Regions from separate parts of the Bradyrhizobium sp. AZCC 1610 genome, predicted to be linked through region 1. Evidence: predicted binding sites of a transcription regulator. Region 1 holds the regulator's gene; each other region holds the start of a gene.
What was found. The regulator LexA, encoded in region 1, represses DNA repair genes until DNA is damaged. The targets are predictions, from matches to a motif close to TGTTCNNNNTGTGTTCNG.
Positions count from the first base shown of each region.

Region 2: a site for LexA is predicted at 1,818-1,835, ahead of V1279_RS27375 (DUF3072 domain-containing protein). Genes of this name have one in related genera too.
Region 3: a site for LexA is predicted at 1,820-1,837, ahead of V1279_RS08855 (ImuA family protein). Genes of this name have one in related genera too.
Region 4: a site for LexA is predicted at 1,229-1,246, ahead of V1279_RS33490 (helicase-related protein). Genes of this name have one in related genera too.

Region 1 covers NZ_JAZHRR010000001.1:3,537,109-3,540,941, forward strand. The annotation lists gene V1279_RS17530 (HAD-IA family hydrolase) at 1-362, shown strand, start outside; gene V1279_RS17535 (molybdopterin molybdotransferase MoeA) at 374-1,585, shown strand; gene lexA (transcriptional repressor LexA) at 1,798-2,499, shown strand; gene V1279_RS17545 (hypothetical protein) at 2,731-3,147, shown strand; gene V1279_RS17550 (hypothetical protein) at 3,234-3,461, shown strand; gene V1279_RS17555 (ComEC/Rec2 family competence protein) at 3,469-3,833, opposite strand, start outside.
Region 2 covers NZ_JAZHRR010000001.1:5,555,440-5,559,272, forward strand. The annotation lists gene V1279_RS27360 (FAD-dependent monooxygenase) at 1-883, shown strand, start outside; gene V1279_RS27365 (ArsR/SmtB family transcription factor) at 942-1,250, shown strand; gene V1279_RS27370 (VOC family protein) at 1,247-1,642, shown strand; gene V1279_RS27375 (DUF3072 domain-containing protein) at 1,864-1,962, shown strand; gene V1279_RS27380 (hypothetical protein) at 1,974-2,207, shown strand; gene V1279_RS27385 (complex I NDUFA9 subunit family protein) at 2,294-3,202, shown strand; gene V1279_RS27390 (LysR family transcriptional regulator) at 3,391-3,833, opposite strand, start outside.
Region 3 covers NZ_JAZHRR010000001.1:1,845,426-1,849,258, forward strand. The annotation lists partial or broken gene V1279_RS08845 (inorganic phosphate transporter) at 1-53, opposite strand, end outside; gene V1279_RS08850 (UdgX family uracil-DNA binding protein) at 277-1,653, opposite strand; gene V1279_RS08855 (ImuA family protein) at 1,903-2,697, shown strand; gene V1279_RS08860 (Y-family DNA polymerase) at 2,588-3,833, shown strand, end outside.
Region 4 covers NZ_JAZHRR010000001.1:6,830,295-6,834,127, reverse strand. The annotation lists gene V1279_RS33495 (DUF3108 domain-containing protein) at 64-879, shown strand; gene V1279_RS33490 (helicase-related protein) at 1,474-3,833, shown strand, end outside.

The DNA of each region.
Region 1 (3,833 bases):
ACGCGATTTTCACCGGCGAGGTGCCGGGAATTGCGCCGCTGTTGGCAAGCGCCGCCAAACGCATGCCGCTCTATGCTTTTTCCAACACCAATCCGGCCCATGTCGCGCATTTCTCGCAGGCCTATGCCGACGTGCTCAGCCATTTCCGCGAGATATTCCTGTCCTCGAGCATCGGTTTGCGCAAACCCGACGCTGAAGCCTATGATCATGTGGTAAAAGCGATCGGCGTGCCGGCACAGAGGATCCTGTTCTTCGACGACTCGGCCGCCAATATCGAAGGTGCGCGGGCGCGCGGCCTTTGTGCCATCCACGTGGCATCGACGGATGACGTGGCAAGGGCACTGACCGCACTTGAAGTATAGGAGGTCTGCCCGTGGCCTTGATGCCTGTTGCCGATGCGCTTGCTGCGATCCTTGCCGGCGCCGCACCCCTGCCCGAGGAAATGATCGCGCTCGACGATGCCTGGCATCGCGTGCTGGCGCGCGACGTCGCCGCGCGGCGGACGCAGCCGCCGCGGGCGATGTCGGCGATGGACGGCTATGCGGTGCGCGCGGCCGATGCCGCCGATCTCTCGGTGCGGCTGAAGGTGATCGGCGAGGTCGCGGCCGGACGGCCGTTCGAGCGGAAGGTAGGCGCGGGCGAAGCGGTGCGGATATTCACCGGCGGCGTGATCCCTGAGGGGGCCGACGCCGTCATCATCCAGGAAGACACGGCCATCGACGGCGATTCCCTCGCCATCACCGAAGCCGCCGTTCCCGGGCGGCATATCCGCGCCGCCGGCGTCGATTTCCGCGAGGGCGATGTGCTGCTCACGCGCGGGCGCCGCCTGACCGACCGCGATTTGTCGCTCGCCGCCGGCATGAACTATCCGGAGCTTGCGGTGCACCGCCGCCCAAAGGTCGCAGTCCTCGCCACCGGCGACGAGCTGGTGATGCCGGGCGCTACCCCCGGCCCCGGCCAGATCGTCTATTCCAACGGCTACGGCATCCGGGCGCTGGCGCGGGCCGAGGGCGCCGAGGTCGTCGATCTCGGAATCGCCGCCGACACGGTCGATGCCACCGCGCAAGGTATCCGCCGTGCGCGCGAGGCAAGCGCGGATATCCTGATCACCCTGGGCGGCGCCTCGGTCGGCGACCATGACCTCGTCAAGCGGTCGCTGGAGGCCGAGGGGACGGCCATGGCGTTCTGGCGCATAGCGATGCGGCCGGGCAAGCCGATGATGCACGGCAGGCTGGGCACGATGCGGGTGATCGGCCTGCCCGGCAATCCGGTCTCCTCCTATGTCTGCGGCTTCCTGTTTCTGGTGCCGTTGATTCGTGCGCTATCGGGCTGCGACACCATCCATCATCCGCGCGAAAGCGCCTTGCTGGGCCGCGATCTCGCCGCCAACGACCAGCGCGAAGACTATCTTCGGGCACGGCTCGAAGCGCGCGCGGACGGCACGCTGATGGCGGTGCCGGTGAGCCACCAGGATTCATCGCTGCTCGGGAATCTCGCTGCGGCGCGGGCACTTGTGATACGTCCGCCGTTCGCGCCGGCTGCCGCAAAGGGTTCGCGCTGCGAACTGCTCCGGCTGCCCGAATGATGCCCTGAACGGCGCCTTTAAGGGCGTTTTGGGCCGAAGCCGCAATGCGTTCACCTGAAATTAAGTGGTTGCGGAACACATATCGAACATATAGTGTCCGTTCATGATTTGTTTCGACTGCTAGTGTCCAGGGTTGGGAGTTTTAGGGACTCCCGCGATGGACCCTGACGCTTCGGGACCGAAAGACTGTGCCAACCGGGGGATTGCTCGCGATGCTTACGCGCAAACAGTATGAACTTCTGCGTTTCATCAATGAACGGCTGAAAGAGGCCGGCGTACCGCCCTCCTTTGACGAGATGAAGGACGCGCTCGACCTGCGCTCGAAATCCGGAATCCACCGCCTCATTACGGCGCTGGAGGAGCGCGGCTTCATCCGCCGGCTGCCCAACCGCGCCCGCGCCATCGAAGTCATCAAGCTGCCGGAGCTTGCTGCCGCCGGCAACGGCCGCCGCGGCTTCACGCCGAGCGTCATCGAAGGCACGCTCGGCAAGCGCTCGGTGAGCGTGCCGGCTTCCGAGGATGACGGCAACCGCCCGGTCGCCGTCCCCGTGATGGGCCGGATCGCCGCCGGTACGCCGATCGAGGCGCTGCAGACCCGCAGCCACACCATCAGCGTGCCGCCTGACATGCTCGGCTCCGGCGAGCATTACGCGCTCGAAGTCCGCGGCGATTCCATGGTCGACGCCGGGATTCTCGACGGCGACATGGCGCTGATCCAGCGTAACGAGACCGCCGACACCGGCGATATCGTGGTGGCGCTGATCGACGAGGAGGAAGCCACGCTGAAGCGCTTCCGCCGCCGCGGCGCCTCGATTGCGCTGGAGCCGGCCAATGCCTCCTACGAAGTCCGCATCCTGCCGCCGAACCGGGTCCGGATTCAGGGCAAGCTGATCGGCCTGTACCGGAAGTATTGAACTGTCGGATTGCAGACACGACGGCGACGACACCCCGCCCCGGCCTTCGGCCGGGGTTTTTTGTGGCGCGGCCGGAACCAAGCCGCGTTAGCGCGTTTGTGATTTAGGCGCAGCGCGCCAGTCGCAGAATTGCCCAGAAACAAGAAAAGGCTCTGCGCCATGTCCACTCTGATAGAGGCTTGTGCCTCCTTCGAGACACGGGTCAGCTATCTCAAACGAGGGAGCCATCCGATGTGTGACTATAGCCTGCATGCTGTGGCAACGCGGCCTGCCCAGGTCGGCGAGACGCTGATCACCACGACCTTCCGCGGTACATCGACCCGCGGCTTTGCGTCGGAACGCGAGCCAGCAGTGGCGGTCTGCATGCTTCCCGGCACCGAGCTGGCGTTCGCCGAGGACGTCAAATACGATAACCGGTGGATCTGGACGCGAACCACCGACTGGCGGGTCGGCAAGTTTAACCAGATCGAACCCGAAGTATCCGACCGTCACCATGACGCGATCGAATTTCCTGACGGAAGCCATGTGCTGGTGACGCAGCTCTGCGAAGGCCAGCGCGCGACTGTGCTGCAATTGCCGGTGACCGAGGGCGAACGTGCACCGAAGGTGACGGAAGCGCCGCCGGCCGAATCCATCGTGACCGGATAAACGCAAACGCGAACGCGATCCGCCGGTTTAGGCCGGCGGATCGTGGTAATGTAATTTTTTCAGAACTCGGCGCCGAGGGGCAGTCGGTGGTCAACAAGGTTACATGGCAAAAGGCCGGACGCGTCACCGAGCCCGGACGATACATGTTCAGGTACGGCTGGCTCACCATCACGGCCGAGGATCTCGCGATCTGGCGGCAATTCCCCGAGGCGTCGTTCACGCTGGTCAATTTGCCATCGGAGCCCGACGCGCCTGAGGAGTTTCATCTGGGCGCCTTCGAAATACCCGCCAGCCCGACGGTCGACGAGCACTGATGTTCCTCTATTCCTCCGCCTGAAGGTCGGCCTCGGCCGGCGTCGCATCGACGGCGCGCGGCGGCACGACACGCGGCGCAAGCACGGTGGCGTCGGCCTCGCGCTCGTCGGCTGCGGCCGGCGACCACGGGCGGTCGATCCCCCTGGGCTTGGCTGCCTCGACGACAAATCCCTCACGGCCTCGCCGCAACGCCATTGCGCCCTGCCGCCGCAACCGGTCGGCATCGATGACGGAAGCCGCGCATGAAGCGGGCGCCTGCCGCAGCGTCACGATGAGCGCCGCGCGCTCGCAATCGTCCGAAAGCGCCTCGGGCTTGAGCGCCTGCGCGATAAGGCCGCCGGCGGATTGCGTTACGCAGCCAAGGTCGTCGC
Region 2 (3,833 bases), 2.0 Mb from region 1:
CGGCATTCATGGGATCGGCAAGGTGGAAAATGGCGGGTCGGCCCGCATCGTGCTGACCGAGCCGCAGCTGCGGCTCGACAGCGAACCTACACTGCGCGATGTCAGCGCGGCGCTCGTCGCCGTATACGGGACCGATTACGGGATCCACAGTCCCACCTGGATCTCCCGGTTCACCGACATGACCAGGCAGGCCGCGGCCTACCGCGACAGGCGGGTCCTGCTGGCCGGCGACGCGGCACACGTGCATCCGCCGGTAGGTGGACAGGGCCTCAACACTGGTGTGCAGGATGCGGTGAATCTGGGATGGAAGCTGGCCCAGGTGGTCAAGCGGACATCACCGGAAAGCCTTCTGAATACTTATCACGCCGAGCGCTTTCCCGTAGCTGCCCGCGTATTGCGCAACACGATGGCGCAGGTCGCGCTTCGTCGCACGGACGACCGCACCAAGGCCCTGGGCGACACCATGTCCGAGCTCCTCGGCATGGACGAGCCGCGCAGACGACTAGCCGCTGAGATGTCCGGTCTGGGCATTCATTACGACCTCGGGGAGGGCCACAAGCTGCTCGGACGCCGCATGCCCGATCTCGACCTGATCACCGCCAACGGCCCGCTGCGGGTCTTCACCTTGCTGCACGATGCCCGGCCGGTACTGCTCAACTTTGGTGAGCCCGGCGGCTTCGACATCACGCCGTGGGCGGATCGGGTCCAGCTGATCGACGCAAAATACGACGGCGTGTGGGAGCTTCCGGCACTTGGCGCGGTCACTGCTCCCCACGCCGTATTAATTCGGCCCGACGGATATGTGGCTTGGGTGGGAGACTCAACCCAGCCGGGACTCGCCGACGCGCTAACCATCTGGTTCGGACCGCCTGCCGCGGCGTAGCCGTACAGGTTCTTCCGCGCAGCTTGACATGCAGTAAAATTACTGCATTTTGGTTTGCATGGACGACGACCAGCTGGACAATGTCTTCAAGGCGCTCGGCGATCCGATCCGCCGCCGCATCCTTGATCGCCTGGCGAAGCGTCCCGGGCAGTCCTTGTTTGAGATCTGCGCTGCGTCGTTTGCAGAGGATGGCAGAAGCCTGTCGCGGCAAACGATCTCGCAGCATCTCGACATGCTGGAGAGGGCTGGACTTGTCCAGACCCATTGGAGCGGGCGCACCAAAATGCATACGTTCGACGATACGCCTCTGCGGAAGGCAGCTGCTGCCTGGCTCAACAATCATCTGAAAAAAAGGAGTGCAAAATGAGAATCTATGTCATGAGCGTTTTGGTGGACGATCAGGCCAAGGCCCTGGATTTCTACACGGACAAGCTGGGCTTCATCGTCAAGCACGATATTCCGATGGGCGATCATCGCTGGTTGACCGTCGTGTCGAACGAGGCACCGGAAGGAACCGAACTCCTGCTTGAGCCGAGTGAGCACCCTGCCGCCGGGCCATTTAAATCCGCGCTCGTGAACGATGGGATTCCTGCCGCGTCCTTCCAGGTGGATAATCTCAAGAAGGAGTTCGAGAGGCTGCGCCAGCTTGGTGTCGAATTCACAGCAGAGCCGATGGATGCAGGCCCGGTCAGAATGGCTGTCTTTGACGATACATGCGGCAATCTCATCCAGCTCGTCGAGATGGTCGAAAAAAAGTAAAAGCTCCAATGTCAACCGCGTGGCTCCCGGTTCGCATTCCGGGTGAGCAGCAAGTGAACTCGTAAATCCTGAATGGTCGGCGGGCGTCCGCTTTGAGCGCATCCCGGACTCAAGTCCGACATCGCGTGAGGTCCGAAAAGAGCCGTCCGAAATGAACGAGGCCGCCAGCTCGCACAGGAACAATTAGCGAACTCTGCCGTTTTCAGCGCGAGGATACAGCCATGAGTAACAAAGAAAGCGCTGCCAACATTCGCAAGTCACCCGACGATTGGGTGTCAGGGGACGAGCCGATGACCGACGCCGAAGCGCGTCCGGCGTGAAGGAGGAGAAAATGGCGACATGCGAAACCTGCGGCAATGACTATGACAAGGCTTTTCAGGTTGTGATGAACGGCAAAGCGCACACGTTCGATAGTTTCGAGTGCGCAATTCATGCCTTGGCGCCGATGTGCGAGCATTGTGGAACGCGCATCGTCGGACACGGCCTGGAAAAGGATGGCACCTATTACTGCTGCGACCACTGCGCTCAAAAAGAAGGTGTGACCGATCTTCGCGATCGCGTGTGAAGTAAACGAGGAAACCTTTCGCGGCCGCCATGAGGCCGAGGCGGTGCGGGATCATCCAGTCGAGTTTGCGGTCGGGTTGAACCAGGATGACTAGCCGAAAAGTGACTGTCTTCGGCAGTACCGGCTTTTTGGGCCGGCGCGTCGTTCAACACCTTTTGGACCACGGTTTCGAGGTCAGGGCAGCGTCACGGCATCCAGAGCGGGGAGCTCAGGTCTTTCGCAATAGATCATCGGGACTGGAGGTTGTTAGGGCCGATGTCGGCGACGATAGATCGGTGATTGGCGCGGTGGCTGGCGCTTTCGCTGTCGTCAACGCCGTAAGTCTCTATGTCGAGCGCGGTAGCGATACGTTTCGTTCCGTGCACGTCGAAGCTGCTGCGAGAGTGGCACAGCATTCACGAGGATCAGGTGTGCAGCGCCTGGCCCACGTTTCCGGAATTGGCGCCGATGCGCAGTCACACTCGTCCTACATTCGAAGCCGGGGCGAAGGCGAGTCCGCAGTACGAGCTGCGTTCGCCGAGGCGACGATTATCCGTCCTGGAGTAATGTTTGGGCCGGGTGATGCATTTCTAATCCCGCTCACGAAGATGCTAAGGATGTTTCCCGTCTTTCCGATGTTCGGACGCGGTCAGACTGCGCTTCAGCCCGCGTATGTGGAAGACGTTGGGGAGGCGATTGCGCGCTGTTTCGACGCCCCAGAGCCGGGAATGATTTACGAGTTAGCCGGCCCCAACACCTATACTTACAAGGAATTGCTTCAGACGATCTGCAATTACCTTGATATCCGGCGGGTCCTCGCGCCAATGCCCATTACCGTGTGGAAGATGCTCGCTGCTGCCGCTGAATTCTTGCCTGCTTCTCCTGTTACATCAAACCAGGTCGAGCTTATGACCAAGGACAACGTCGCCTCTGGCAGGCATCCCGGATTTGACACTCTCGGCATTGAGCCGAGGGGAATAGAGATTGTGCTGGCTCCTGCCAGACGGGGTGACTGAGCCGGAGAACGAATTCCATGGCCGTGTTGTTGATTGGACAGGTCTGAAATTCGGGTTCACGGCCTAACAGCAATCGTTCCAGCAAGCCTGCGCCGCCCTATACAATTGCGGCATGACTGCTGTAGCCAGATGAGAATGCAGGCCCGGATCATTTTGTTCTAAGCCAGTCCTTAAGGCCCGGCAGCGGCTCAGGCGAGCTTGATGTCCCAGAGGCCCTCTTCGCGGCAGGCGACAAGTTCGCTGCGAAGCAGCTCGCTCACAAGCGCAATCGCAGTCGAGCCGGGATGATCGATGGGAGACGCAAGGATGAGTTCGCGCATCGGCGACGGTTTTGATATCGCAGCCGTTTCCAGCCGGCCGCTGGCTACTTCGTGGCGCACCGAGGATGGCGGCAACAGCGTGTATCCCAGGCCTTCTTCGACCAGACTTGTCAGCACCCGGAAGGAATCGGCTTCCAGCTTGACGTCGAGCTTTAGTTTTTTCTTCGCCGCCGCCTGCTCGATCAGCGCCCGGAGCCCGTGCGAATGACTGGGCAGCACGAGGCGCTGCCGCAGCAGCCAGCCGATATCGACCTGCTTCCTCTGCGAAAGCCCGCTGCCGCGCGGCCCAACCGCGACGATGGGATCGCGGC
Region 3 (3,833 bases), 1.7 Mb from region 1:
TAGGTCAGATGCGTCTTGCCGATCTTCTCGCCGACGGTGATGACGATGCGCTGCAGGTGGGCGCCCGCAAGGAAGAAGGTCGCGCGCTGCACGGCGCCGGGGCTGACGTGGACCGCGCAGCGCGTCGACCGCATGGGAGCGTCGTGGCGTGACCAGACGTCCCACATTCCCTTGAGAATGCGATTGTGTCTTCTATCAATTAATGGTTGCGGGGGCGATTGTCAATTTTTCCCGTTATATTTCACCAGAAATTGCGGCTGCCGGATTGCCGGCAATTCAGGCCGCGTGCGCCGATCTTCGCAGCAGGTCGGCCGCTATCATCAGGTCCTCGACGAAGCGCCGGTATTCCCGTGCCTTGGCATCGGCATCGGGCAGTCGCAACAGATAGGACGGGTGCACTGTCACCAGCGCCCGGGTGCCGTCGTCGAGATCGATCGGGTGGCCCCGGTTCTTGTTGATCGGCGTGATTTTCCCAAACACGCTTTGCGCCGCGGTGGCGCCCATCGCCACCACCAGCTCGGGTTGGATTGCAGCCAGTTCCCGTTCGTACCATTGCCGGCACGCCTTGATCTCCGGCGTATTCGGCTTCTGGTGCAGGCGGATTTTGCCGCGCGGCACGAACTTGAAATGCTTGACCGCATTGGTGACGTAGACTGTGCGGCGGTCGATCCCGGCCTCTTCCAGGGCGCGGTCGAGCATCTGTCCCGCAGGCCCGACGAACGGCTTGCCGGCAAGATCTTCCTTGTCGCCGGGCTGCTCGCCGACCAGCATGATCCGCGCCGTTTGCCGGCCTTCGCCGAACACGGTCTGGGTGGCATTCTTGTAGAGAGGGCAGGCGCGGCAATCGGCGGCTTCCTCGCGCAGGGTTTCGATAGCGTCGGCGTGTTTGCGGGCCATTAAAGGTTCCTGCGGCGTGCGCGGTTCAGTCTCGGCGTTCGCGGTCATGGGGCCGTCGATCCAGGGTTTAACCGACGAAGCCTGCGGCAAGTTCCTTCGGCTCGGCATCTCCATCTTCAGCCGCGCCGGATTGAAGATGCTGGCGCAGTAACGACGCCAGGTTTCCTCCAGCCGGCCCGCCGTCGGGGCCTCGCTCTTGGCGACCCCTGGCGTGATCGAGACGACATGGCCGTCCCAATGCGCGCAGACATCCGGCGTCAGGATCGACCAGGGCATGTCGGCGAAACGGCGCGCGAAGAACGGCGCGGCGAGCTCGACAATGTGGTGCTCCGGCTCGAACCAGGCGACGAAGTGCGACTTCTGTTCGCGGCCGATTTCGCGGAAGCGGACAACGGCATGCATCTTGTGCTCGTCGCGGCGCACGGCCCTCGCCATCGCGGCGAGCTCTGCCACATCGGGATCGGTCGTGATGTCGAGCAGGTCATGGTTGCCGCGCAGCCGCCACAGCAGGCGATAGAGCAGGGCAAACCGCTCGGGGTTGCGGTGCAGGATCGCGGTCTGCGCCAACTCGACGAATCTGGCCGGTACGCTGAAGGTGCCCTCCGGCGGCGGCGCCGCCGGCGCGAACAGTTCAGGCGCATCTTCCGCGACGCGCCAGGTCACGTCGGAGGGTTTTACATTGTTCAGCGCCAGCGCGCGGGCAGCTTTGCGCCAGCCATCGAAATCGGTTTCGCTGTCGAGGGTGATGTGGTGCATTTTCTCTGCTCCCCGTCATTCGCTCGCAATGACGATCGTACGAGGTTGGCATCCGCCGTGATTTCCAGCTTACGTTGCACGGCCATCGTTGAATCCCTTTGATTCCGTTCATGAATCGTCAAAGCGTCGATCGCGATTGACTCTGCCGGGCGGGTTAGCTTTATATTAGAACATATCATGAACAAATGAGCCGGCCGCGGGTTCACTAGGAAAAAGCGGTAAAGGCAAAATTTCCTTAAGGAGCGGCGCATGAGCACCGCACGCACAAGCACGCTTGCGAATTTGCGAGGGCGCATCGAGCGGATCGAGACGCATGGCGATGCGCATGACCTCAACAAGGTCGCGCTTGGCCATGCGGCAGCGGATGCTGTGCTGTGCGGCGGTCTTGCGGCAGCAGTGGTGCATGAAGTGTTCGCCGAGGGTCATCAGGGCGCGGCGGCCACGGGATTCATCGCAGGCCTCGCGGGAAGGGTATCGCCGCGCCGGCCGCTGGTCTGGGTGCGGCAGGATTTTTCGGAAATTGAATCCGGCGCGCTGTCGATGAGCGGGCTTTGCGAGCTGGGGCTCGATCCGCGGTTACTCGTGACCGTGCGCGCCCCGGATACCGACGCCGCGTTGCGGACCGCCGCCGACGCGCTGGCCTGCGATGCGCTAGGCGCCGTCGTATTGGAAGTCTGGGGGCAGGCGCGTCAGCTCGATCTCGTCGCCAGCCGCAAGCTTACATTAGCCGCGGCAGCCTCCGGCGTCACCGCATTGCTGCTACGGATGGCGGCGGAGCCGCGGCCCTCGACGGCGGAGACCCGATGGATCGTGCGCGCGGCGCATTCGCCGCCGTCAGCACCGTGGAGCGCGTGGGGCGCGCCGGTGTTCGACGCGCAACTCGTTCGTAACCGTCATGGCCCGGTCGGCCGGTGGATCATGGAATGGAAATGTGATGAGTGCCTATTCAGCGAACCGGCGGCGTATCCTCAGCCTGTGGCTGCCACGCCTGCCCATCGACCGCATCAAGCGCAAGGTGGGGAGCGACAACGAAGAGCTGGATAAACCCCCCAGCGTCGTCGTCGCCAAGCAGCATAACGCCATTCTGATTTATGCGCTTGATGAGTTGGCCGTCCGCGCCGGCCTCTCGATCGGCCTGCCGCTCGCCAATGCCCGCGCCATCTGCCCGGAGCTGACGGTATTCGATGCGGACGAGGTCGCCGACCGCAAGACGCTCGAAGACATCGCCGACTGGTGCGACCGCTTCACACCGCTGGTGGCGCTCGATCCGCCGCACGGGCTCTATCTCGACATCACCGGCTGCGCCCATCTGTTCGGCGGCGAGCGCGCGCTGCTGCAGATCATGAGCGGCGCGCTGAGCCGGCGCGGCTTTGCCGTTAGCGCTGCGATCGCGAGTACCTCGATCTGCGCCCGCACGCTGACGCGCCATAGTTCGGGACAAATCATTGCCGATGGCGAGGAGGCGGAGGCCGTCAGCCCGCTGCCGGTATCCGCGCTCGGCGCCGGTGACGCCATCACCAGCGGCCTGCGCCGCGCGGGGTTAAAGACCATCGGCGACGTCGCTTCGCGCGGGCGTCACGAAATCACGGCGCGGTTCGGCGCTCATTTCACGGCCTTGCTGGCGCAGGCGCTGGGGCAGGGCGATGCGCCGATCAGCCCCCGAAAACCGCTGCCGGATTACATCGTCGAGAAACGCTTTCCCGAACCGGTCGCCACCGACACCGTGATCGCGATGAACCTGTCCGCGCTCGCTGCCATGCTGGTCACGGCGATGGACAAGCAGGGCAAGGGCGCTCGGCGGCTGGAAGCAAGTTTTTTCCGCACCGACGGCGCGGTGCGCACGATCTCGGTCGATACCGGGCGGCCGGTGACAAAGACTGATATGATCGATCGCCTGTTTCGCGAGCGGCTCGATGCGCTCAACGATCCCCTCGATCCCGGCTTCGGCTTCGATCTCATTCGGTTATCCGCCAGCCGCACCGAAATCGTGGTGCAGCAGCAGCGCGATCTCGACGCCAATGTTCATGACAATGACGAACTGTCTGCGCTGATCGACCGCATCGCCGCGCGCATCGGCGGCAAGCGCGTGGTCGTGCACCTGCCGCAGGATACCCACATCCCCGAGCGCGCGGTGATGGCCGTAGCAGCACAGCATCATCTGGCGGCCGCCGCGCAGGCGG
Region 4 (3,833 bases), 3.3 Mb from region 1:
TCCCGGGACTCCAGAGATTTGACCAGCAACTGCGCCGTCTCATCCCCCGCTGTTTCCTCAAGGCTGGGGCTCGTTTTCAGCCTGTGCGCCTTGGCATGGCTGGCGCCGCAGGCGGCGTCCGCGCAGGGCCGGCTCGATGCGCAGTATGAGGCGACGCTGGCGGGCATCCCGGTTGGCAAGGGGGCCTGGACCATCGAAATCGGCGACGACACGTTTTCGGCCTCCGCCCAGGGCGGCACCGCTGGCCTGTTGAAGGCGTTTTCCGGCGGAACGGGCTCGGGCGCCAGCCAGGGCCGCGTCGTGGGCGGCGCGCTGGTCGCGAATGCCTATACCGCCACCACCACCACGCAGAAGAAGTCCGAAACCATCCGGCTGTCGCTGGCGAACGGCAATGTGAAGGATTTTTCGATCGATCCGACGCCGCCGGTCGATCCGGACCGCGTCGTCGTCACCGACGCGCACCGCAAAAACGTGCTCGATCCCATGACCGGCTCGATGCTGCGAGTATCAGGCAACGGCGAGGTGCTGTCGCCGGATTCCTGCCGCACCGGTGCGGGGATCTTCGACGGACGGCTGCGCTACGATCTCAAGCTCGACTACAAGCGCATGGAAACGGTGAAGGCCGAGCGCGGCTATCACGGGCCGGCGCTGGTCTGCGCCATCTACTTCACGCCGGTTGCGGGCTACATCCCCGATCGCCCCGTGATCAAATATCTCGCCACCGAACGCCGGATCGAGATCGCGTTCGTGCCGATCGCGGGAACCCGCGTCCTGGTTCCATTCCGCATGACCATCCCGACGCCGTTCGGGCCGGCGATGCTGGAGGCGACGTCGTTTGTGACGACCGCGATGCCGCCAAGGGTGGCGAAGACGAATTGAGCCTAGAGAGTCACCTCGCCCCGCTCTTCAGCGGGGAGAGGTCGGCGCGCAGCGCCGGGTGAGGGGCTCTCTCCGCGCATACGACTCGTGGAGAGAGCCCCTCACCCCACCCCTCTCCCCGCAAGGGCGGGGCGAGGGAGCAGGGCGGCATTCGAGGAGAGACCGCCCCGACTCATCGCTTGACTCTTGCCCGGTTCTGATTCGACTCCGCGCCTTAAGGATTTGACCCGAACACCGCCGCTTGTGGAGCCCGTGTAAACTTGATCTAGTGCCGCCTCGATCGCATCAACGCGAGATGTTGCGGTGAACGAAGGGGGTCTCGGGAGGAGTCAGCGATTCGGGCGCGTTTCGTTCCAGACTCGTTCCAGACCTTAAGCCGCGACCGCATCGCCGTCGCAGAATGAAACAGAATCGGCGGAATTTGACGCCGGACGACCGAAGGGCTTCCGTCATTGCGAGCGAAGCGACTTGTCCGCCGTAGCACCTTCAGCGAAGGCGGAAGCAATCCATAGCGCGGCATAGGAACAATGGATTGCTTCGTCGCTTCGCTCCTCGCAATGACGGCTGAGCACCTAAAAGAAACACCTGCACATAATGGCTTTCTCACCTTCCAGCTTCGCACACGACCGCGCGCCCGGCGCCGGCGTTACCGCTGTGCTCGGGCCGACCAACACCGGCAAGACGCATCTGGCGATCGAGCGGATGCTGGGGCATTCGTCCGGCGTGATCGGCCTGCCGCTGCGGCTGTTGGCGCGCGAGGTCTACAACAAGATCGCGGATCGGGCGGGGAGCGAGGCGGTCGCGCTGATCACCGGCGAGGAGAAGATCAAGCCGAAGAACCCGCGCTACTGGGTGTCCACCGTCGAGGCGATGCCGCGGGATCTCGACGTGTCGTTTCTCGCCGTCGATGAAATCCAGATCGCGGCCGATCTCGAGCGCGGCCATGTCTTCACCGACCGCATCCTGCACCGCCGCGGCCGCGACGAGACGCTGCTGCTGGGGGCTGCCACCATGCGGCCGATCATCGAGCGGCTGCTGCCGGGCGCCTCCATCATCACACGGCCGCGGCTGTCGCAGCTCGAGTTCGCCGGCGACCGCAAGATCACGCGCCAGCCCAGGCGTACTGCGATCGTCGCGTTCTCGGCCGATGAAGTCTATGCCATCGCGGAGCTGATCCGCAGGCAGCATGGCGGCGCCGCTGTCGTATTGGGCTCGCTGTCGCCGCGCACACGCAATGCACAGGTGGCAATGTTCCAGAACGGCGACGTCGATTATCTCGTCGCCACCGACGCCGTCGGCATGGGGCTGAACCTCGACGTCGATCACGTCGCGTTTGCCTCCGACCGCAAGTATGACGGCTATCAGTTCCGCCGGCTCAATCCGTCCGAGTTCGCGCAGATCGCGGGCCGTGCGGGGCGCGCCACGCGCAACGGCACGTTCGGCACCACGGGGCGCTGCGGGCCGTTCGAGCCGGAACTGGTGAACGCGCTGCAGAACCACACCTTCGACAGCGTCAAAATGCTGCAGTGGCGTAATTCGAAACTGGATTTTGCCTCGCTCGGCGCGCTGCAGGTCTCCCTCGCACTGTCGCCGGGGCACGAGGTTTTGACCCGCGCGCCGATTGCCGAAGATTTGCGCGTGCTCGATCATGCGGCACGCGACGGCGAGGTGAGGGACATGGCCCACGGCGCGGTCGCCGTGGAACGGCTGTGGGACGCCTGCCAGATCCCGGATTACCGCAAGATCGCGCCGGCCGCCCACGCCGAGCTGGTGACCACGCTTTATGCATTCCTGATGAAAAAGGGCCGTATACCGGACGCCTGGTTCGGAGCCCAGGTCGACCAGGCCGACCGCGTGACCGGCGATATCGACACGCTGTCGGGCCGGATTGCGCAAATCCGCACCTGGACCTTCGTCGCCAACCGCCCGGACTGGCTGTCCGACCCCGACCATTGGCAGGGGATCACCCGGGAGGTCGAAAATAAATTATCCGATGCGCTGCATGAACGGCTTACGGAGCGTTTCGTTGACCGCCGTACCAGTGTATTGATGCGCCGCCTGCGGGAGAACTCAGTTTTGAATACGGAAATTGGCAAGACCGGCGAAGTGATTGTGGAAGGCCACGCGATCGGCCGGCTCGATGGATTTACCTTTGCACCCGATGCGGCGGAAGCCGGCTCGGACGCCAAGGCGCTGCAGGCGGCTGCCCAGCAGGTGCTTGCCAGCGAGATCGACGCGCGCGCCACCAAGCTTGCCGCAGCACCCGACGACCAGTTCGTGCTGGCGTCAGACGGCACCATCCGCTGGACCGGCGATGCCGTTGCAAAGCTCGTTGCCGCCGACGACGCGCTGCATCCGCGATTGCGCATCATTGCCGACGATCGCCTCTCCGGCGCGCCGCGCGAGGCCGTGCAGGCGCGGCTCGATCTGTGGCTGAAGACGCATATCGAGAAGCTGCTCGGTCCGCTGTTCGGGCTGTCGAAAGCCGAGGACATCACCGGCATCGGACGCGGCATCGCGTTCCAATTGGTCGAGGCGCTCGGCGTGCTGGAGCGCGCAAAAATTTCCGCCGAGATGAAGGATCTCGACCAGGCCTCGCGCGCCACCTTACGCAAATACGGCGTGCGCTTCGGCGCCTACCACATCTATTTCCCGGGGCTGCTCAAGCCTGCTGCGCGCGCGCTAGCTTCGCTGTTGTGGGCCGAGAAGCAGGACAATGTCGACATGTCCGCGCTATCAGGGGCGCAGCATCTGGCGAGCTCGGGCCGCACCTCGTTCCCGGTCGACAAGGCGCTGCCGCGCGATGCCTATCGTTTGCTCGGCTATCGCCAGTGCGGCGAGCGCGCGGTGCGCGTTGATATTCTGGAACGGCTCGCCGATCTCATTCGTCCTGCGCTGGCGTGGCGCGAGACTTCGCCCGGCGAAAAGCCGACCGGTGCGTTCGACGGCCGCGG